Linked DNA regions of Lichenihabitans psoromatis. The protein of the gene in region 1 interacts with the protein of each later gene in a pairwise test. Links are inferred from orthologs where the notes say so. Each region holds a gene or a part of one and is shown in the gene's direction. Other genes may lie near its edges.

Region 1 (8,358 bases):
CATTCATCGGCTGAAACGACGGTGGCCCGCTATCGATCGTCTCGAGATGGCCGCCTGTGATGTGGTTGATCAGCGCACCGATCGCAGTGGTCGGTGGCGGGAGCGACACCGCAGTGCCGAGCCGCTCGGCCGCCGCCATTCGGCCCGCCATCAGCCCGATCGCGGCACTTTCGACATAACCCTCGCAGCCTGTGATCTGCCCCGCGAAGCGCAAACGCGGCATCGCCTTGAGGCGCAGCAGCGGATCGAGCACCTTGGGTGAATTGAGGAACGTGTTCCGGTGCAAGCCACCCAAGCGAGCGAATTCCGCCTGTTCGAGACCGGGAATCATCCGAAACACTGCTGTTTGCTCGGCATATTTCAGCTTCGTCTGAAAACCGACCATGTTGTAGAGCGTGCCGAGCGCGTTATCCTGACGCAACTGGACGATCGCGTAAGCCTTCACGGTCGGGTTATGCGGATTGGTCAAGCCCACAGGCTTCATCGGGCCATGTCGCAGCGTTTCCCGGCCACGTTCCGCCATCACTTCGATCGGCAGGCAGCCGTTGAAATAAGGCGTCCCCTCGAACGACTTAAAGCCGACCGTATCGCCCGCCACCAGGGCATCCAGGAACGCCTCATATTGCTCGCGATCCAGCGGACAATTGATGTAATCAGCCCCCGTGCCGCCAGGGCCCATTTTGTCGTATCTGGACTGGAACCAGGCCTTGTCGAGATCGATCGTGTCGCGATGGACGATCGGCGCGATGGCATCGAAGAAGGCGAGCTGCTCTTCCCCGGTCAGGCTCCCGATGGCGGTCGCGAGCGCCGGCGAGGTCAACGGACCCGTCGCCACGATGACATTGTCCCAATCGGCAGGCGGGAGGCCGTCGATCTCGCCGCGTTCGACCGAAATCAGCGGATGGTTCGCGATGGCGGTTCCGACAGCTCGCGAGAACCCGTCGCGGTCGACCGCCAGCGCACCGCCAGCCGGGACCTGATGCCGATCCGCGCAGGCCATGATGACGGAGCCGAGCCGGCGCATCTCGCGATGGATGACGCCAACCGCATTGGTGCTGGCATCATCCGAGCGAAAGGAATTGGAACAGACGAGCTCGGCAAGCCCGTCGGTGCGATGCGCTTCAGTTCCGCGAACCGGACGCATCTCGTGCAGCACGACAGGCACACCGGCTTTCGCGATCTGGAAGGCCGCTTCGCTGCCAGCTAAGCCGCCACCAATGACGTGAACGGGTTTGATCATATGGATTGGATTCATACCGCAACCTAAAGCAGGAACGCGGACATGTGAACGGCTGGCCACGACCAGAACCGATGAACGGCATAAACCGAAAACGCCCGCCGGGGGAGGACCGGCGGGCGTTCTGACGTCACGGGGGCATCGGCCACACCCGCGAACCAGATGAATTCAGTCGTGGATACGAGCGCCCTGACGTACGACGTCTTCAATATCCGACCGGCCGATGCCGAGGTCGTTCAATTCGCGATCCGACAGACGCGACAGTTCCCGAACCGACTCGCGGAAACGGCGCCAAGCATGCAGCTTTGCAGAGAGAGTTTTGATCATAGCACTGTTCCTTCTTATTAAGTCGTCGCTCAACTATCTGCTGCGCCACGACCGCTTTGATGCAGTGCAATATATCGAAAATCGCAGCGTCGATAACCCGTCTCGTCTTAAGCCCACCCATGCGCGAAACGCATGACGATCTTAGCAAACCGCTAAGACAATCAAGCTAATGCGACTCGATCCGGTCCGTGGACCCGGCCGAAGTTGCTGCGCTGCTGCAGTTCGCCAAAGGTGCGATGTGAAAATCGCATGACGTCCGGAGGTCAGACGCGGAGACTGCGCGGTATTTAGGTAGATGCCGGATGTCGGATGTAGTGGAGATATTGCATCGCACCATCGGGTTAATCATCCTCGGGGCGCATCGCACGATGCGAGAGGGTGACGGGTTTATTCGGCGGCAGCCTCAAGCACCAAGGGCCGACGCTTCAACACGTCTCGCAGGAAGCGCCCTGTGTGGCTGGCCTTCGAGCGCGCGATATCTTCGGGTGTTCCTGTCGCCACGACCTGACCGCCGCCGCTCCCGCCTTCCGGTCCGATGTCGACGACATAATCGGCTGTTTTGATGACTTCGAGATTATGCTCGATGACCACGACCGTATTGCCTTGATCGACGAGTTCGTGCAGCACTTCGAGTAGTTTGGCGACATCGTGAAAATGCAGCCCCGTCGTCGGCTCATCGAGAATGTAAAGCGTCCGCCCGGTGGAGCGTCGCGACAACTCCTTCGACAGTTTGACGCGCTGGGCCTCGCCACCCGACAAGGTATTGGCCTGCTGCCCGACCTTGATGTAGCCGAGCCCGACGCGTGCCAGCGTCTCCATCTTCTCGCGGATCGACGGTACCGGTTTGAACAGCGTCGCGGCCTCCTCGACCGACATGTCGAGCACATCGGCGATCGAGTTGTCGCGATACTTGACCTCTAATGTCTCGCGTCCGTAGCGCTTTCCTTTGCAGACGTCGCAGGTGACATAGACGTCGGGCAGGAAGTGCATTTCGATCTTGATGACGCCATCCCCCTGGCACGCCTCGCAACGGCCACCCTTCACATTGAAGGAGAAACGGCCTGGCAGGTAGCCGCGCGCTTTGGATTCCGGCAAGCCGGCGAACCATTCGCGGATCGGCGTGAACGCTCCCGTGTAAGTGGCCGGATTGGACCGCGGCGTCCGCCCGATCGGCGACTGATCGATGTCGATTACCTTGTCGATGTGTTCGAGGCCCTCGATCGCGTCATGCGGGGCAGGGTGATCGATGGCTCCGTTCAGTCGCCGCGCGACCGCCTTGTAAAGGGTGTCGATCACCAGCGTCGACTTGCCGCCCCCCGACACGCCCGTGACGCATGTGAAGGTGCCGAGGGGCACGTCGAGCGTCACGTTCCTCAAATTATTGCCGCGCGCGCCGGTGACGCGCAGGTGATCGCCATTCTTAGCCTTGCGCCTCGTGCGCGGCACGCCGACCATCTTGACGCCGGTCAAATATTGCCCGGTGAGCGAATTGGGGTCCGCCATGATCTGCTCGGGCGTACCGGCCGAGACGATCTCGCCGCCGTGGATGCCGGCGCCGGGCCCGACATCGACCACGTAATCGGCCGCTCGGATCGCATCTTCGTCATGCTCGACCACGATGACGCTGTTGCCGAGCCCCCGTAAACGCCGCAGCGTGTCGAGGAGCCGCTCGTTGTCGCGCTGATGCAAGCCGATGGATGGCTCGTCCAAAACGTAAAGCACGCCTGTGAGGCCGGAGCCGATTTGCGACGCGAGCCGGATGCGCTGGCTTTCGCCGCCCGAAAGGGTGCCGGCTGCGCGCGCAAGCGTCAGATAATTAAGCCCGACATCGAGCAGGAAGGTGAGTCGATCACGGATTTCCTTGAGAATGCGGGCCGCGATCTCATTTCGTTGCGGGTCGAGTTTCTCGGGAAGCGAGGCAGCCCAGTCGAGGCATGCGCGGATGGGAAGATCGCAAACCGCACTGATGGTCTGCATGTCGATCTTCACGGCGAGCGCTTCGGGCTTGAGCCGCGTGCCGCTACAGGCGAGGCACGGTGTCGCGCTCATGAAGCGGCCGATCTCCTCGCGCGCAAATTCGCTCTCGGTCTCCTTGAAGCGCCGGTCGAGATTATTGACCACGCCTTCGAAAGCCTTGTTGACCGCATAAGACCGGACGCCGTCGTCATAGGCGAACCGAACCTCCTCGCTCCCGGATCCGAACAGAATGACGTTCTGGACCTGTTTTGGCAGCCTCTCCCATCGGGTATCGAGCTTAAAGCCGAAATGCTTGCCGAGCGCGTCGAGTGTCTGGACATAATAAGGTGAGGTGGATTTTGCCCAAGGCGCGATCGCACCGCGCTTCAACGTCAACGTGGTATCGGGGACGACGCGCTCCGGATCGACCGACATCTGAAAGCCGAGCCCGGCGCAGATCGGGCAAGCGCCAAACGGATTGTTGAACGAGAACAGCCGTGGCTCGATCTCTGCGATCGTAAACCCCGAGACAGGGCAGGCGAACTTCGACGAGAAGGTTATTTCCCGGTCTTGACCGTCTGCAGGATCGGTAAGTTCGACGACCGCTATGCCATCCGCGAGCTCTAGCGCGGTCTCAAAGCTTTCGGCGAGTCGCGTCGCGATATCGGGCCGCACGACGATCCGATCGACAACGACACCGAGGTCGTGTTTGAACTTCTTGTCCAAAATCGGGGTCTCATCGATGGGGTAGAACTCCCCATCGATCTTGAGACGCTGAAACCCCTTCTTCTGATATTCGGCGATTTCCTTGCGGTACTCGCCCTTGCGGCCGCGAATGGCTGGCGCGATCAGGTAAAGGCGCGTTCCCTCGGGCAAGGCCAGAACCCGGTCGACCATCTGGCTGACGGTCTGGCTCTCGATCGGCAATCCGGTCGCGGGCGAATAGGGAATCCCGATCCGCGCCCAGAGCAGGCGCATGTAATCATAGATTTCCGTGACGGTGCCGACGGTGGAGCGGGGGTTCTTCGACGTGGTCTTCTGTTCGATCGAGATCGCTGGCGACAGTCCGTCGATCTGGTCGACGTCCGGCTTCTGCATCATCTCGAGAAACTGGCGCGCATAGGCCGAGAGGGACTCGACATAGCGGCGCTGTCCTTCGGCATAGATCGTATCGAAAGCCAGCGACGACTTACCCGACCCGGACAGCCCCGTGAACACGACAAGTTTGTCGCGTGGGATGACGAGATCGATGTTCTTGAGATTGTGCTCCCGCGCGCCACGGACCGTGATCGTGCGGCCGTCAAACGCCGGAGTTGTGACGCCGACGAGCGTCTCAACCGGCTTGGCCGAAGGCGGCAGCGCGGGGGCCTGCGAAACCACGAGTGCTTCCGAGGCGGGCGCATCCGCTTCACCAGCCTGTTTCTGTCTCCGTGCCATGCGGCCTCATGCCTTTTTGCAACGCGACGCCCGTCCCGCCAGCACGGGGCCGCAGCGACAAGGCTCGACGCGCGAGCGGAACCTCGGATGGTACCGAGTGGGTATCAAAGCTCTGTCCCGATTGGAACAGAAAAAGAACAAAATCCGTGGACGACGTGTCCGAACCTGTGATCTGAGCCTGCAAACGGCTCGGTTTGGCTTGCGCCTCCGGGGCCAAACGGCGCAGGATCATCGGCAGAACGACAACGGTCGATTGAGTTTTTGAGGAGTTGGTGATGGCGGGTAGCGTCAACAAGGTGACCCTGATCGGCAATCTCGGCAAGGACCCGCAAGTCCGTCGCATGAATTCGGGTGAGGCGGTCGTCAATCTGACGATCGCGACGTCCGAAACATGGCGCGACAAGGCGTCGGGCGAGCGCAAGGAAAAGACCGAGTGGCACAACGTCGTGATCTTCAACGAGAATATCGCGAAAGTCGCCGAGCAATATCTGAAGAAGGGCTCGAAGGTCTATGTCGAGGGACAGTTGCAGACTCGGAAATGGACCGACAAAGATGGTGCCGAAAAATACACGACCGAGGTGGTGCTGCAGCGCTATCGCGGTGAACTGACGCTGCTCGATAGCCGCGGGTCTGGCGGTGACTTCGGTGGCCGCGAGGAGGGCGGTTCCTTCGAGCGCCCGTCTGGCGGGGGCGGCTCAGGGTCCAGCTACGGACGGAGCGCGTCGGACCAACGGTCGAGCAGTGGACCGAGCAACACCGGCGGTGGGCGCTTGTCCGAGACGATCGACGACGACATCCCGTTCTGATCGCTTCTCCGCCACGGTTGGCCTCGCAGGCGCTTTCCAGTAGAGATAACGGCTTGAACTGTTTGGGAATCGAAGTTTTTGGCTGAGCACGACAAAGATCGACCGGACGAATCGTCGGGTATCCGACCGGTCTCCATTACGGACGAGATGAAGCGGTCCTACCTCGATTACGCCATGAGCGTCATCGTGAGCCGCGCCCTGCCGGATGTGCGGGACGGGTTGAAGCCGGTGCATAGGCGCATTCTGCATTCCATGCAGGAAAACAATTACTTACCGGACAGGCCTTACGTTAAGTCAGCGCGGATCGTGGGCGATGTGATGGGCAAGTACCATCCCCATGGTGACAGCGCGATCTACGACGCCATGGTCCGCATGGTGCAGACCTTTTCGATGCGGCTGCCGCTGATCGATGGGCAGGGTAATTTCGGCTCCATCGACGGCGATCCTGCAGCCGCGATGCGGTACACGGAGTCACGTTTGGCGGCTCCGTCGTTGGCGCTGATCCAGGACATCGACGAAAACACGGTCGACTTCCAACCTAACTACGACGGCAAGGAGAGCGAGCCCGTCGTGCTGCCGGCGCGGTTTCCGAATCTGTTGGTCAACGGTGCCGGCGGCATCGCGGTCGGCATGGCCACCAATATTCCGCCGCATAATCTCGGCGAAGTCATCGATGCGGTTATCGCATTGATGGATCGGCCCGACATCACGATCGACGACCTCATCGAGATCGTGCCAGGCCCGGATTTCCCCACAGGAGGCGCGATCCTCGGACGAAGCGGCATCCGCTCGGCCTATCATACGGGCCGCGGCTCGATCCCGATTCGAGCCAAGGTTTTGATCGAGGAAATCCGCCGCGATCGCGAAGCCCTGATCGTGACCGAAATTCCGTATCAGGTGAACAAGACGACGCTGATCGAGAAAATCGCCGAGCTGGTCCGCGAGAAGCGGGTCGAGGGCATTTCCGAATTGCGTGACGAATCCGATCGCGACGGCATGCGGATCGTGATCGAGATCAAACGCGACGCGGTGCCGGACGTGGTGCTGAACCAGCTCTGGCGCTACACCTCGCTCCAGAGCAGCTTCGGCGCCAATATGATCGCGCTGAACGGCGGCCGCCCGGAAGTCCTGAACCTCAAGGATATCCTGGTCGCATTCTTGGATTTCCGCGAGACGGTGGTGACCCGTCGGACCAAGTTCCGCCTCAACAAGGCGCGTGACGCGGCCCATGTTCAGGTCGGTCTCGCGATCGCGGTCGCCAATATCGATGAAGTGATCCGCTTGATCCGCACATCGCCCGATACGGCGGCGGCGCGCGTCTACTTGATGGAACGGGCCTGGCCCGCCCGTGATATGGCGCCCCTGATCACGCTCATCGCCGACCCGCGTCACGCGCTGGCGGAGGATGGCACCTATCGCCTGTCGGAGGCGCAGGCCCGTGCCATCCTCGAGTTGCGCCTCGCTCGTTTGACCGCTCTTGGTCGCGACGAGATCGCCGAGGCTTTGAACAAGCTGGCGGTCGAAATCGCCGATCTGCTGGAAATCCTCGGGTCGCGCGCTCGGATCTTCGACATCGTGAGAGGCGAGCTTCTCGCGATCCGCATCGCTTATGCGACGCCGCGCCGGACCATGATCCTCGACAGCGATGCCGACATGGATGACGAAGACCTCATCCAGCGCGAGGATATGGTCGTGACGGTCAGTCACGCCGGCTATATCAAACGCGTGCCGCTATCGACCTACCGGGCGCAACGGCGTGGCGGCAAAGGCCGCTCGGGCATGCAGACCCGCGACGAGGATTTCGTCTCGCGTTTGTTCGTCGCCAATACGCATACCCCGATGCTGTTTTTCTCCTCGCGCGGGCAAGCGTACAAACTAAAGGTATGGCGGTTGCCTCTCGCGGCCCCGCAGGCGCGGGGCAAGGCGCTGGTCAACATCCTGCCGCTCGAACTGGGTGAGCGGATCACCACCATCATGCCGATGCCGGAGGAAGAGGCGAGTTGGGATACGCTGGACGTGATGTTCGCGACGACACGCGGCACCGTGCGGCGCAACAAGCTAAGCGACTTCGCTCAGGTCAATCGGGCCGGCAAAATCGCGATGAAGCTCGATGAAGGCGACGGCATCGTCGACGTGCAGATCTGTGCGGAAAGCCAGCACGATGTTCTGCTGACGACGGCCCAGGGCCAGTGCATCCGCTTTGCGGTTGGCGACGTGCGGGTCTTCAAGGGTCGTGACTCGATGGGTGTCCGTGGCGTGTCGCTCGCCGAGGGCGACAAGGTGATCGGCCTGTCGATCCTGCGGCACATGGAGGCAGAGCCGGGCGAGCGGATCGCATACCTCAAGCGGCGCCGTGCCCGCGAGGGCGTGGTGGAAGACGATATCGAACACGAGGTCGTCGGTGAGAACGGCGACGCCCCGGATGGGCCCGACACGCTGTCGCCGCAGCGCTATATCGAGATGTCTGAAGCCGAGCAGGACATTTTGACGATTTCGGAGCGGGGCTTCGGCAAGCGAAGCTCGTCGTTCGAGTATAGGCTGACGGGACGCGGCGGCAAGGGTATCGTCGCCATGGTGACCAATACCCGCAACGGC
Region 2 (8,134 bases), 150 kb from region 1 along the record:
AGCGACAAGGGCCGGCCCATGCGCCCAACTTCACGGTTTCGGTCGAACTCGAGGGATTTGTTGCCGCGACCGGCGTCGGCACGTCGAAGCGTGCGGCCGAACAAACCGCGGCCCAAGACTTTTTGACGCGAGAGGGTATATTGACGGCTGGCAACCAGGATTGAGACGGATTTGACCGACGAACAACAGACCCGATGCGGCTTTGTGGCGCTGATCGGGGCACCCAATGCCGGCAAATCGACGCTCATCAATGCGTTGGTTGGCACCAAGGTGTCGATCGTGTCCCGCAAGGTGCAGACGACTCGCAACCTCGTGCGCGGCATCGTGCTCGAGGGAGCGGCGCAGATCATCTTCGTCGATACGCCGGGGATCTTCGCGCCGAAGCGTCGTCTTGATCGCGCGATGGTGACGGCCGCCTGGGGCGGTGCAGGGGATGCGGATGCGATTGCGCTGCTGATCGACGCCAAGAAAGGCCTCGACGACGAGAATCTGTCGATCCTCGAAAGGCTCGCCGACGTCGGGCGCCGCAAGATCCTGGTGCTCAACAAGATCGATACGATCGAGACGACGGAATTATTGGCTTTGACGGCGGACGTGAATGCCAAGCTCGCCTTCGACGAGACGTTCATGATTTCGGCGCTGCGGAAACACGGCCTGCCGAAGCTGCGCGAAAAGCTCGCTGGCTTCATGCCCGCCGGCCCGTGGCTTTATCCGGAGGACCAGATTTCGGATGCGCCCATGCGCTCTTTCGCTGCCGAGATCACGCGGGAGAAGATGTTCGAACGGCTGCACGACGAGTTGCCGTACCAGACCACGGTCGAAACCGATCTGTGGAAAGACATGCCGGACGGATCGGCCCGCATCGAGCAGACCATTTATGTCACGCGCGATGGTCACAAGAAGATCGTGATCGGCGATGGTGGCAAAACCATCAAGTCCATTGGAACGGCGGCCCGTCTCGAAATCACCGAGGCGGCCGAAAAGAAGGTTCATCTGTTCCTTTTCGTGAAGGTGCGGGAAAATTGGGGAGACGATCCCGAACGATACCGCGAGATGGGTCTCGACTACCCTCGCAACTGAGTTTCTCGATCCTGGCCGGCAGGTCCTGATGGCAGACCAAGCGATAGGGCGTCCGATTGTTCGGCCCATTCTGGCGGGGTCGACAAAGCGCGAAGGTCGCCGCGATGGAGTGGCGTGACGACGGGATCGTCGTGGGTATCCGCCGCCACGGCGAGACAAGTGTCATCCTCGATCTCGTGACGCGCCAGCATGGGCGGCACCTCGGCTTTGTGCATGGCGGGCGCTCCCGCCGTCTGCGTCCCAGCCTCCAGCCCGGCAACGGCGTCGAGGCGGTCTGGCGATCGCGCGTCGAGCATGACCTCGGCACCTACACGATCGAGCCGCGCCGCATGCGCGCCTCACGCGCGATGGAAACCGCGCACGGACTTCACGCACTCAACCATCTATGCGGCTTGGCGCGCCTTCTGCCGGAGCGGGAACCGCATCCACGGCTGCACGACCGGCTCGAAATGATCCTCGAAGCCGTTGACGATAGGGCCGTGACGCCGCTCGCGATCGTATTTTTCGAACTCGATTTATTGACCGAACTCGGCTTTGGACTCGATCTCAGCGCTTGTGTCGCGACGGGCCGCAACGACGATCTGGCCTTCGTGTCGCCAAAATCGGGCACAGCCGTGTCTCGCAGTGCGGGAGAGCCCTATGCCGATCGGATGTTGGTGCTGCCGGCTTTTCTCATCGACGAGACGGCCGAAATCTCGCCGGGCGATCTTGTCGCCGCGTTTCGTCTCGCGGAATATTTTCTCATGCGAGACGTCTTCGTGCCGCGTGGCCTCGCCATGCAAACGGCGCGGCACGCCTATCTCCGAAGCCTCGACGCCACAGACGAGGGCGGGGCGGCCTAAACCTGCCGAGACTTACTTGGCGGCGCAGTCTTTGTGCGTGGTGAGGCCGTAGCCGCCTTCGGCCGGGACATGGGCTGAAGCGCAAGACGCGACAGCGCTTTCGGCGGATGGCATGTTGAGAGCCGCGACCCCGATCAAGGTCACGACGACAAGGAGAACGCCGGAGAACAAGCCGAAAAGCGCTTTATTTTGCATCGTGATCCTAGATGATTGATGGCCGGGAACATCGCAAGAGAGCGTCACACAAGCCGATGGGCCGAGCTGGCCAACCGCCAAACCCGAGTTCTGTCGGGATCAGTAAGCGCCTCGATCCGTCGTCACTAGTGCTGAGTAGACACACCCTTGGTTAAGCGTCCCCTTACCGAACGCGTGGCCTTCAGGAAATCGGTGGTCTCGACAGGCTCACCACGGGGCTTGTTCCGTCTCGAAGTAGAACCGCCCAGTCGGTCCCCCGCCGTCGCGTTCGACCAACCAGACGATGCCGGCGGCCGCTTGCTCCACCGTTCGGTAGCCGGAATGATTGTTGAAATCGGTGGCCGTATAGCCTGGGTCCGCCGCATCGACCCTGATGTTGAAAGACGACAGCTCTTTGGCGAACGCCAGGGTAACGGCATTCAGCGCTGTCTTGGAACTGTTGTAGCCGAGTAGATTGACGCCATAGAACGGATGCGTCGGGTCTGACAGCCAGGCGAGCGATCCCAACCCGCTGCTGACCATCACGACGGTGGCGCTGCCGGCTGCTTTCAGCAACGGCAGGAAAGCCTGTGTCACGCGAATCGGACCGAAGACGTTCGTGTCATAGACGGTCCGGACGTCATCAATCGTCTGCTGTGACGGCGGCACGAACGAGACGTTCGAGATTCCGGCGTTGTTGATGAGGACGTCGAGCTTTCCATCCTGCTCTTGTACGACAGCCGCCGCCGCACGAATGCTGACCTCGCTCGTCACGTCGATCGAAAGAGGCGTGACCTCGATGCCATCTTGGCTCAGCAGCTGCGCGGCCGCTGCGCCCCGCGCTTCGTCGCGGCATCCGAGCCAGATTCGATAGTCCAGCCGGCCAAGCTGGCGGGCGGTCTCGAAGCCGATGCTCTTGTTGGCACCCGTTATCAGAGCGGTCTTGATGGTCATTTGCATCTCCATACGCAGACCTGCTTCGATGCAGTCGGCGAGTTGAAGAGGTATGGCCGTTCGGCCTAATCTTATAATCCATTGAAAAGCAGACAGTCTGATCGCTATGGCAAACAATGATGACGTGGGATCTCTCGACGATCTGGCCGTGTTCCTCAGCGTCTGTGAGATGCGGGGGTTTCGGGCGGCGGCAAAGCGGCTCGGCCTCTCGCCGTCGACGGCGAGCGACAGGATCGTGCAGTTGGAAAAGCGGCTCGGCGTGCCGCTTCTCATCCGAACGACGCGCAGCGTGGTGCCGACAGAAGCGGGTCACGTTCTGGCGAATCGTCTGCTGCCAGTCTTTGCCGAAACTCGAGCGGCCCTGCAGGACGCCGCGAGTTCACACCGGGACGTGAGGGGGCTGCTACGCCTGAACGTGACCGGCGCCGTGATGGTCGATATTCTGCCACCGCTGCTCGACCGATTTCTTCATGACCATCCCGGCATTCGGGTCGAACTCGTGGTCGAGGATCGGCTCGTTGATATCGCGGCGGCCGGCTGCGATGCCGGCATCCGATATGGCGAGCATCTCGCGCAAGATATGATCGCCGTGCCGATCGGACCGCCGTTCCAATATCTCGCGGTTGCGGCCGCCCCGTCCTATCTCGACACACGCGGCGTGCCGGGCCACCCGCGCGATTTGTTGGACCATGAGAGCATCCGCTTGCGGTTTTCGAGTGGGGCGCTGGTGCCTTGGACATTCGAGCGGGGTGAGGAGACCGTCACGGTCGACCCACCGGGCCGGCTCATCATCGGCGTCGATGCGGCGGACGCCGCGATCGGGCTGGCCTGTCGCGGACTTGGCGTCATCGCGACCTTCGAGAACTGGCTTAGACCCTCGCTGGACTCCGGGGCACTGCGACCTGTCCTGGTCGATTGGTGGACCCGATTCGAGGGGCCGCACCTTTATTTTTCCGACCGCTTCATGCCGTCCCCGCTGCGCGCCTTCGTCGACCTCGTTCAGGCCGAGCGACTGTCTGCGGCAGCTTTGGCGAGGGCGCCTGATTGCGTTTAAGCCTAGTGCAGCTTCGCGACGTCCGGTAAGTCTCGCCCATGGCAAAAGCTCTCGCTCCACCCTCCGCACCGTCAGAGCCCATCGTGGTCAATCTGCGCGATGCGTTGGAGGAGCGCTATCTCGCTTACGCGCTATCGACCATCATGGGTCGCGCCTTGCCGGATGCCCGCGACGGGTTGAAGCCGGTGCATCGGCGTATTCTCTATGGCATGCAGGTGCTGCGGCTGGACCCGGCGACCGCGTTCAAGAAATGCGCGAAAATTGTCGGCGACGTCATGGGTGATTTCCATCCGCATGGCGATCAAGCGATCTATGACGCTCTGGTCCGCTTGGCGCAGGATTTCTCGTCGCGCTATCCGCTGGTCGACGGGCAAGGCAATTTCGGCAATATCGATGGCGATCCCGCCGCAGCCTACCGCTATACGGAGGCGCGGCTGACGCCGATCGCCAAGCTGCTGCTGGAAGGGATCGACGAGGATTGTGTCGACTTCCGCGACAATTACTCGGGCGACAAGCAAGAGCCCATCGTTCTGCCGGCCGCCTATCCGAACCTCTTAGCCAACGGCTCGCAGGGAATCGCGGTCGGCATGGCGACCTCGATCCCGCCGCATAATCTCGCCGAACTCTGCGACGCCGCGCTGTATCTGATCGCCCATCCCGAGGCAGGGGCCGCGCAACTCATCACCTTCGTGCCGGGGCCGGATTTTCCGACCGGCGGCATCATCGTCGACTCGCAATCCTCGATCGTCGAAGCCTACCGCACCGGGCGGGGCAGCTTCCGGGTGCGGGCGCGTTGGTCGCAAGAGGATATCGGTCGCAGCTGGGCCGTCGTCATCACCGAGATCCCGTATGGCGTGCAGAAGTCGCGTCTCATCGAAAAGCTCGCCGAACTCATCAACGAGAAGAAGCTTCCGCTCGTCGGCGACGTGCGCGACGAATCGACCGAGGATGTTCGGGTCGTGATCGAGCCGCGCTCGAAAGCCGTCCAGCCCGCTTTGATGATGGAAAGCTTGTTTCGGCTGACCGAATTCGAGGCGCGCGTTCCGCTCAACATGAACGTGCTGGTCGATGGCGTCGTGCCGCGCGTGATCGGGCTGCCGGAGGCTTTGCGCCAGTGGCTCGACCACCGCCGCGTGGTGCTGCAGCGCCGCTCGCTGCATCGCCGGGCCGAGATCGAGCATCGGCTCGAGGTGCTGAGCGGCATGTTGATCGCCTTCCTCAATCTCGACGAGGTGATCCGCATCATCCGCGAGGAAGACGAGCCGAAGGATGAACTGAAAGCCAAGTTCGAGCTCACCGACGTTCAGGCTAATTACATCCTCGACACCCGCCTCCGCAGCTTGCGGCGTTTGGAGGAAATGCAGCTCCGCAGCGATTACGACGCGCTGTCGAAAGAGCGCGATGCGCTGCAGAAGCTGCTCGATGACGAAGGCGCGCAGTGGAAAGCCATTACGGCGCAGATCCGCGACGTCAAACGCAAATATGGGGCCGATACGGTCATCGGCCGTCGCCGCACCAGTTTCGAAAGCATGCCGGAGATTCACGAATCGGCGCTGACCGAGGCGATGGTGGAGCGCGAGCCGGTGACGGTCGTGCTGTCCGATAAGGGCTGGATCCGCGCCCTAAAAGGCCATGTCACGGCGCTTGAAACGCTCGTGTTCAAGGGTGACGATAAGCTGCGACTGTCGATCCTGACCGAAAGCACGGCCAAGCTTTTGATTTTTGCCACGACCGGCAAGGTCTTCACGATCGAAGCCTCCAAACTTCCCGGTGGACGTGGCGTCGGCGAGCCGCTCCGCATCATGGTCGACATGGACGAGGGCGGCGACGTTGCGGCCATGCTGCCGTATCGGGTTGGCGAGCGGCTGCTGGTGATCGCCTCTGATGGGCGCGGTTTCTCGGCCTCGCAGGACGATCTCGTCGGGGGCACCCGCAAGGGCAAGGCGCTGATGACGCTGGATGGCGAGGCGCGTCTTGCGCTGGTGCTTCCGGCGAATGGCGACCATGTCGCGGTGATCGGTCAAAACCGCAAGCTGCTCGTCTTCCCGATCGACCAGATGGCCCATATGGCGCGCGGCAAGGGCATGCGGCTGCAGCGCTATAAAGATGGCGGCCTGTCCGACGCCAAGGTGTTTCATCTCGCGCAAGGATTAACGTGGCGCGATACGTCCGGCCGCACCTGGACCGTGGCGGCCGCCGAGCTGCGGGATTGGTCGGCTAATCGGGCCGAGGCCGGACGATTGCCGCCGAAAGGTTTCCCGAAGAACAACATGTTCGGAAGTTAGAACAACACTCCCCGCGGCTCTTGCGTCCCGGCGCCCGCTCCAGCACGCTGAACGATCGCGCGCCGGAAGCGTGTTCGAAAGCGGGTGTCCGAATGAAATGCACGGTCGAAATCGAATGCACCCCGCTCGAGGCGCGGCAGTTCTTTGGCCTGCCAGATGTGACGCCGCTGCAAGAGCGCATGATGAGCGAAATCGAAAAAAAGATGCTGGCCGAGATGGAGCGGTTTTCGCCCGACGCGATCCTTAAGACCTGGCTATCGCTCTATCCGCAAACACCTGAGCAATTTCAGGACATGATGGCGCGGGCGCTCAATGGCGGCCTCGCCAAACGGCCGTGATGGTCGAGCCTTCAAGCTGATCCGGGTCGGGATCGCTCCACTCGCTCCCATCCGTTGAGGCCAAGCCTCTCCTGGGGCAGATAGCGCGCCTTGTAATCCATCTTGCGGGACCCGGCGACCCAGTAGCCAAGATAGAGATGCGAGAGCGCGAGGGATCGCGCTTGGGCGATATGATCGAGGATCATGAACGTGCCGAGAGACCGGTTCATGATCTCCGGATCGTAGAAGGAATAGACCATCGACAATCCGTCGGCGAGGATGTCGGTGAGGCAGACCGCGATGAGATCGCCGGTGCCTTGACCCGTGATGGCCGTATCGGGCCCGCGTCTGCGATATTCGATCAGCCTCGTGTCAACATGGCTGTCCTCGATCATGGTGGCGTAGTCGAGAATGCTCATGTCGGCCATTCCGCCTTCACCGTGTCGCGCGTCGAGATAAGCGCGAAACAGAGAATATTGCTCGGAGGTGGGCCGGTTTGGGATGAGTGTGCCGATCAGATCCGTATTGGCCGCGAGAACGCGCCTGAAGCTCTGACTCGGTGCAAATTCGTCGACCTTGACGCGAACCGAGACGCAAGCTCGGCACATCTCGCAAGCGGGTCGATAGGCGATGGTTTGAGAGCGGCGGAAGCCGGATTGGCTCAAGGTGTCGTTGAGCGCGCCGGCTCGACGCCCGATCAGATGGGTAAAAACCTTCCGTTCCTCGCGCCCCGGTAAATAAGGGCATGGCGAGGGTGCGGTCAGGTAGAACTGCGGCGCGTCGCGCGGCTCACGCGTCAAGATCGTTCACCCTCACGCCCGTTCGACTGGCCGCGCGGTGCGGCTAGATCCGTCGGACGAAGATCACGCCTGAAAGGATGTCGTGCAAGCATCTTTTGTCGGCAGTGACGAGCGACAGGAGGAAGACAGGCGGAAACATCCAACTCACGTAGAACAAGACCGCATGAACGGCGGCGTTGATGAACGGGACTCGTCCGCCGCTGCCCTCCAACCGCATCTCAAGGTCGGCCGCACGCATGCCGAACGTCGCCATGCGCGGCCCCGACACTGACAAGCCATTGTAGAAGAAGGCCACGAACGGAAAGAGGGGCGGCAGCAGCAGGAGCGACAAGCCGAACGTCAGCACGAGTAGCCCCGTCCAAAGAACAAGCGACAGAATCGAGACCAGGATCAGGTCGAGGCAAACCGCAACGATGCGACGCGAGCGAACGCCATTCAGGGCGCCGACCGGCAAGCCACCGCGCGTGATCGAGGCGCTGACGGGCTGAAACGGTGTCCATTGGGTCGAGTTCATCGATCGGCTCCTGGTACGGCACATCACGCGTGCCACAAGGTCGCGGGTCGCTCATGTCTCGTGGCGATGCAGATGTGGAGGGTCGTCCGTCTCGCAACAAGGGCCGCCTTTGAT
Region 3 (5,816 bases), 800 kb from region 1 along the record:
CAAAAGCGCGGTGAGGTCAATGGCTGGCTCGTGCTGGATAAGCCGATCGGCATGACGTCGACCCACGCGGTCAGCCGTCTGAAGCGGATCTTCAATGCAAAGAAGGCGGGTCACGCCGGAACCCTCGATCCGTTGGCGTCCGGCCTGCTTCCGGTCGCGTTCGGCGAAGCCACAAAGACCGTGCCGTTCGTTCAGGATGGCGAAAAGGCCTATCGTTTCCGCGTGCAATGGGGCAGCCAGACCGACACCGACGATACCGAAGGACGCGTGATCGCGACCTCGGACGCACGCCCGACCCGCGAGGCCATCGAGGCGTTGCTGCCGTCGTTCACTGGGGTTCTCATGCAGCGCCCTCCGGCCTATTCGGCCATCAAGGTCAATGGCGAGCGGGCTTACGACCGCGCGCGCGATGGGGAGACGGTCGAGTTGCCGCCACGCCCGATCACGGTTCATGCGCTCGATCTCGTCACGTTCGGAGACGGCGAGGCCGTGTTCGAAGCGAAATGCGGCAAGGGCACCTATGTGCGTGCGATCGCGCGTGATCTTGGCGAGGCCTTGGGTTGCTTCGGCCATGTCACGGCCCTTCGCCGGACCCGCGTCGGCCCACTTTATGAGTCGCATGCGGCTCAACTGGCGGATCTCGAAGCCGAAGGCGCGGATCTCGCCAGCTTCTTGATGCCGGTCGAGGCGGGCCTCAGCGACGTGCCGCATGTGGCGATCAACCGGGATTCGGCGGCTCAGCTCCGTCGCGGTCAAAGCCTTCTTCTGCTCGGCCGGGATGCACCGTCGGATGGCATCGCCTATGCGACCTGTGGCGGCGTTGTCGTAGCGTTCGGCCCTGTCGAACAGGGTGCGCTGGTTCCCCATCGCGTGTTCAACCTTCGCTTCTAAGGCCACCGACATGGACGGGGACGATCGCGACCCCGCTTCAGACGAAGGCCACCCGAACCGCGTCGATCCAACCGTCGTGGACGTCCTGATTCCGGTCGGTATCGACCAAGCCTATTCGTATCGCGTACCGGCCGGGCTGCGGCTCGATCTCGGCGATGTGGTCGAGGTTCCGCTCGGCACGCGGCCCGTCTTCGGCGTCGTGTGGGAAAGCAGCGCCACGCCAGCCGGTGGCGCGAACCTCAAACAGGTCGTGGCCCGCTTCCCGGTCGCACCGATCGCGAAACCCTTGCGCGACCTTGTCGATTGGGTCGCACGCTGGACGCTTACGCCGCGCGGGCTGGTGCTTCGCATGGTGACGCGGCGGCTCGACGAGAGCAAACCGGACCCGATCCGGCTCGGCTATCGCCGCTCAGGCACGTTGGTGACACGCTCGACGCCGGCGCGGTCCCGTGTGCTCGATGCCCTTGCGGCCGAGGAGCCGCTGTCGAAAGCTGCCCTTTCGCTTGCGGCCCAGTGCAGCGCCATTGTGATCGAGGCGCTCGCCGCCGACGGAGTGTTGCTCTCCGAGGCCCTGCCACCCAAGCCGGTTGCCCTGCCCCCGGACCCGACTTTTGCCGGACATCGGCTCGACGCGGGACAGGAGCAAGCCGCCGAGGCGTTGCGCGAGGCAATCGCCGCCAAAGCCTTCAGCGTCTCGCTCCTCGATGGCGTGACGGGCGCTGGAAAGACCGATGTCTATTTCGAGGCCGTCGCGGCCACCATCGCGGCAGGGCGGCAGGTGCTGATCCTCCTGCCTGAAATCGCTTTGACGTCTCAGTTCATCGGGCGGTTTGCGGCCCGCTTCGGGGTTCCACCCGCGGAATGGCATTCGGAGATCGGAGGCAAGCGACGCACTCGAATCTGGTCCGGCGTCGCGAGTGGCGAGGTCAGGGTCGTGGCCGGCGCCCGGTCGAGCCTCTTTCTGCCCTTCGCCGACCTCGGCCTCATCGTGGTCGATGAGGAGCATGAGGCCGCCTATAAGCAAGAAGACGGCGTCACCTATCACGCGCGCGACATGGCGGTCGTGCGCGGGCAGCTCGAGAATATTCCCGTTATTCTGGCCTCGGCAACGCCGTCGGTCGAAACACGCGTCAACGCCGAACGCGGACGCTACCGCCATCTCAGACTGCCGACCCGCTTCGGCGGACGCGCCTTGCCGATGCTCAGCGCGATCGACCTCAGGACCACGCCGCCGCCACGCGGCCAGTGGATCGCGCCGCCACTGGTCGAAGCGATGCAGGCCACCCATGCGGCTGGTCAGCAGACGTTGCTCTACCTGAACCGCCGCGGTTATGCGCCCCTGACACTCTGCCGAACCTGTGGTCATCGTCTTCGCTGCCCACAATGCTCGGCTTGGCTGGTCGAGCACCGCTTTCGCGGCGCTCTCGTGTGCCACCATTGCGGCCATCAGGAGCCAAGACCGAAACATTGCCCTGAATGCGATGCGGTCGACTCGCTCGTTGCCTGCGGCCCGGGGGTCGAACGGCTTGCCGAAAACGTCCAAGCCCAATTCCCAGACGCCAAGACGCTGCTACTGTCATCGGACTTTCCGGGTGGGGCCGCCAAGCTACGCGAGGAACTCGCAGCCATTGCAGAGGGCGATGTCGATATCATCATCGGAACGCAGCTCGTCGCCAAAGGTCATCATTTCCCCCGGTTGACGCTCGTCGGGGTCATCGATGCCGATGTCGGCCTTTCCAACGGCGACCCTCGCGCCGCTGAACGAACGTTCCAGATGCTGCAGCAGGTCACAGGCCGCGCCGGACGAGGGGATGCCCCGGGACGCGGCATGATCCAGACCTTCCAACCCGGTCATCCCGTGATCCGAGCCTTGTTGTCCGGCGATACGGAGCGGTTCTACGCCTCGGAGATCGCGTCCCGTCAGGATGCGGAACTGCCCCCCTTCGGGCGCCTCGCAGCCGTCATCGTGTCGGGGACGGACCGCCATGCCGCCGAAACTCATGCCCGCGCCCTCGCGCGCGCCGCTCTCTCCGAAGCGGATCAGCTTCGCACGGGTGTTGAACGCGGCACGCTGCTCGTGCTCGGCCCGGCCGAAGCACCTCTCGCCATGGTGCGGGGTCGCTACCGCTTTCGCCTGCTGGTCAAAACCGCCCGATCGATCGATCTGCAAGGCTTTCTGCGCCGAACCCTGAAGGCGGCGCCTCGCCCGCGCGGCAATGTCACGGTCAACGTCGACGTCGATCCGCAGAGCTTCCTCTAAGCGTCGTCAGCCCCGCTCGCGAAGCACCCGGCGCATCACCTTGCCGGTCGGGGTCATCGGGAGTAGCAGGACGAAAGCGATCTCGCGCGGATATTCATGCGCCGAGAGCCGATGTCGAACGAAGTCTCGAATATCGGCCTCGAGCGAAGAGGACGCTTCAACACCCGGTCGTAACACGATGAAGGCTTTCACGATTTCTGTCCGTATCGGGTCCGGTTTGCCGACGGCCGCTGCCTCTGCCACGGCCGGGTGCTGGCGCAGGCAGGTTTCAATTTCGGCCGGCCCAATCCGGTATCCAGACGATGTGATGATATCGTCGTCGCGGCCCTGGAACGTCACGTAGCCCTGGTGGTCTGCGGATGCCCGGTCCCCCGTGATCATCCACGAGCCTCTGAACTTGGCAGCTGTGGCGGTCGGTTTGTTCCAATAGCGCAAAAACATGGCCGGATCGGGTGATCTCACCGCGATCTCGCCGACCTCACCAGGCTCGCAGACCGACCCGTCGTCACGGATCACGGCGACGTCATGCCCGGGCACCGCACGGCCGATCGCGCCGCGCTTGTCGATACCGATCGCCGCACACGACGCGAGCACGTAATTACATTCGGTTTGACCATAGACATCGTTGATGCTGAGCCCGAACGCCTCGAGGCCCCATGCTACGATTTCGGCGCCGAGCGCCTCTCCCGCCGAGGTGACGGTCCGCAAGGTCGGCCGTGACGATGGCGGCGGCATGGCGAGGCCAAGCATCCGCAACGCAGTCGGCGGGATGAACGCATTGCGGACCTTCAGGTCCGCCATCAAGCGCCAGGCCTCGTCCGGATCGAACTTGTCGAAGGCCCGCGCCACCACCGGAACGCCATAGTGGAGGCTTGGCAGCAGGGCATTCAACAAGCCGCCGGCCCAGGCCCAATCGGCCGGCGTCCACATCACATCGTCGCGCTGCGGCAGAAACTCGTGGCTGAACCGAACACCCGGCAGATGGCCGAGCAGCACGCGATGACCGTGCAACGCGCCTTTCGGCTGTCCGGTCGTGCCTGACGTGTAGATCATGAGAGCAGGATCGTCCGGGCCGGTCGGGACAGGATCGAAAAAACTGCTTTCCCGCTCCATCGCGGCCGGTAGTCCGATGGCGGATCCGTCGGCTCCATCGGTCGACAGGATGGCGTGCAACGCGGGCAAGGAGGCACGCAAAGGCGCGATCTTCTGGACCCCCGCCGCGTCCGTGACGCAGGCTGCCGCGCCCGCGTTGTCGAGGCGATAAAAGAGTCCATCGGGCCCGAAGACCGGGGCCAACGGCAGCGCGATTGCGCCGATTTTATAAGTCGCCACATGCGCGACGACGACATCGGAGCCCTGCGGAAGCAGGATCGCAACACGATCTCCTGTGCCGATACCGAGCCGCCGCAGCAGATTGGCCAGCCGGTTCGAGCGATCCCGCAGAGCGCCATAGCTGACCGGGCTGATCTGCCCCCGCACCACGTCGATGATCGCGGGACGATCCGGCTCGAGCGCAGCCCAGCGATCGCACACATCGACGCCGATGTTATAGCGCGCGGGAAGGTGCCAGCCGAAACCCTGGCGGAGCCGGTGATAATCCCGAAGGTCAGGAAGATCCATGCCTCGTGTTCTGCCCCGAATTCCGTCATAGTGCAATGCAGCAATAGGGCCGAGCTGTTCGCTTGCCCCTTTCGATAAGAACGATCACCGGTGGAGTTTGATGAGCCCGCAACCCGACCTTCCCTATCGCCCGAACGCCGGCATCGCTCTGTTCAATCGAGCCGGTCTCGTTTTCGCGGGTCGTAGCCGTGGGGATGGACCGGAAACAGTGCGGGGTGATTTCGAATGGCAGATGCCGCAAGGCGGTATCGACCCCGGCGAGGATCTCGTGGCGGCAGCCCGACGCGAGTTGATGGAAGAGACCAGCATCGGCGACGCCGACTTCCTGGCCGCGACGGACGAGTGGTGGCCGTATGACTTTCCTGCTTACGACGGGCCATGGCACCACCTCTGCGCCTTCCGGGGCCAGACGCAACGATGGGTGGCGTTTCGGTTCACGGGGGATGAAAGCAAAATCGACGTTCTCGATCCGATCGGGGGCGTCCGACCCGAGTTCTTCGACTGGGCTTGGCTCCCTCTTGCGTCTTTGCCGGCCAAAGTGATGCCGCATAAGCGAGCGAATTATGAGCGGGTCGTCGCGGCGTTCAGCCGTTTTGCGGTGCCGGTCTGACCAACAAAAAAGGCCGCCGCTCGGAGCGACGGCCGATCGGCTTCGATAAGGGACTCGAGGTCAGAGCGACATTGCGGCCCGAAGCTCGCGAACTTGATCGAGCTTTTCATGCGCGAGCCGACGACCTTCGTCGCTCGTCGCATCGGCGACCTCGGTCTCCGCAGCTTTGACTTCGGCATCGAGCGTCGATGCGTTCAATTCGGTCAACGGAACAGCCGTCTCGGCCAGAATGGTCAGGCCAGCCGGATTGACGTCGGCAAATCCGCCGCGCACGAAAAGCTGCGACTGCTTTGCTCCGGCTTCCACGATCGTCACGACGCCCGGCTTCAGCGTCGACATGAGCGGAGCATGGTCTTTCAGAACCGTGAACTCACCCTCGGTGCCCGGAACGACGACGGATTCCACGTCACCCGCGAACAGCAACCGCTCGGGGGA

The links.
Region 2: the proteins of ssb (region 1) and recO interact in binary tests that used the Escherichia coli proteins (3 or more experiments, as listed by UniProt). The link is inferred for Lichenihabitans psoromatis from one-to-one orthologs.
Region 3: the proteins of ssb (region 1) and EY713_RS13615 interact in binary tests that used the Escherichia coli proteins (3 or more experiments, as listed by UniProt). The link is inferred for Lichenihabitans psoromatis from one-to-one orthologs.

What each region holds. Positions count from the first base shown.
Region 1 is NZ_CP036515.1:3,730,613-3,738,970, reverse strand. What follows is about bases 4,030-6,997. They hold ssb (single-stranded DNA-binding protein), read left to right. Parts: upstream 4,030-5,232; coding sequence 5,233-5,763; downstream 5,764-6,997. Other genes in these bases: gyrA (DNA gyrase subunit A), read left to right, coding at 5,911-6,997; uvrA (excinuclease ABC subunit UvrA), read right to left, coding at 4,030-4,957. Also shown: methylenetetrahydrofolate--tRNA-(uracil(54)-C(5))-methyltransferase (FADH(2)-oxidizing) TrmFO, read right to left, coding at 1-1,240; EY713_RS17460 (DUF1127 domain-containing protein), read right to left, coding at 1,406-1,564; more of uvrA, read right to left, coding at 1,952-4,029; more of gyrA, read left to right, coding at 6,998-8,358. UniProt on the Escherichia coli protein: Plays an important role in DNA replication, recombination and repair. Binds to ssDNA and to an array of partner proteins to recruit them to their sites of action during DNA metabolism. Acts as a sliding platform that migrates on DNA via reptation.
Region 2 is NZ_CP036515.1:3,874,132-3,882,265, reverse strand. The notes cover bases 310-3,053. They hold recO (DNA repair protein RecO), read left to right. Parts: upstream 310-1,184; coding sequence 1,185-1,922; downstream 1,923-3,053. Other genes in these bases: EY713_RS18115 (SDR family oxidoreductase), read right to left, coding at 2,325-3,050; EY713_RS18120 (hypothetical protein), read right to left, coding at 1,935-2,117; era (GTPase Era), read left to right, coding at 310-1,080. In the rest of the region: rnc (ribonuclease III), read left to right, coding at 1-164; more of era, read left to right, coding at 172-309; EY713_RS18110 (LysR family transcriptional regulator), read left to right, coding at 3,175-4,104; parC (DNA topoisomerase IV subunit A), read left to right, coding at 4,143-6,389; EY713_RS18100 (DUF6489 family protein), read left to right, coding at 6,482-6,727; EY713_RS18095 (arginyltransferase), read right to left, coding at 6,739-7,506; EY713_RS18090 (RDD family protein), read right to left, coding at 7,550-8,020. UniProt on the Escherichia coli protein: Involved in DNA repair and RecF pathway recombination.
Region 3 is NZ_CP036515.1:2,931,638-2,937,453, reverse strand. The notes cover bases 502-3,526. They hold EY713_RS13615 (primosomal protein N'), read left to right. Parts: upstream 502-901; coding sequence 902-3,151; downstream 3,152-3,526. Other genes in these bases: EY713_RS13610 (AMP-binding protein), read right to left, coding at 3,158-3,526; truB (tRNA pseudouridine(55) synthase TruB), read left to right, coding at 502-891. In the rest of the region: more of truB, read left to right, coding at 1-501; more of EY713_RS13610, read right to left, coding at 3,527-4,771; EY713_RS13605 (RNA pyrophosphohydrolase), read left to right, coding at 4,872-5,381; EY713_RS13600 (F0F1 ATP synthase subunit epsilon), read right to left, coding at 5,442-5,816.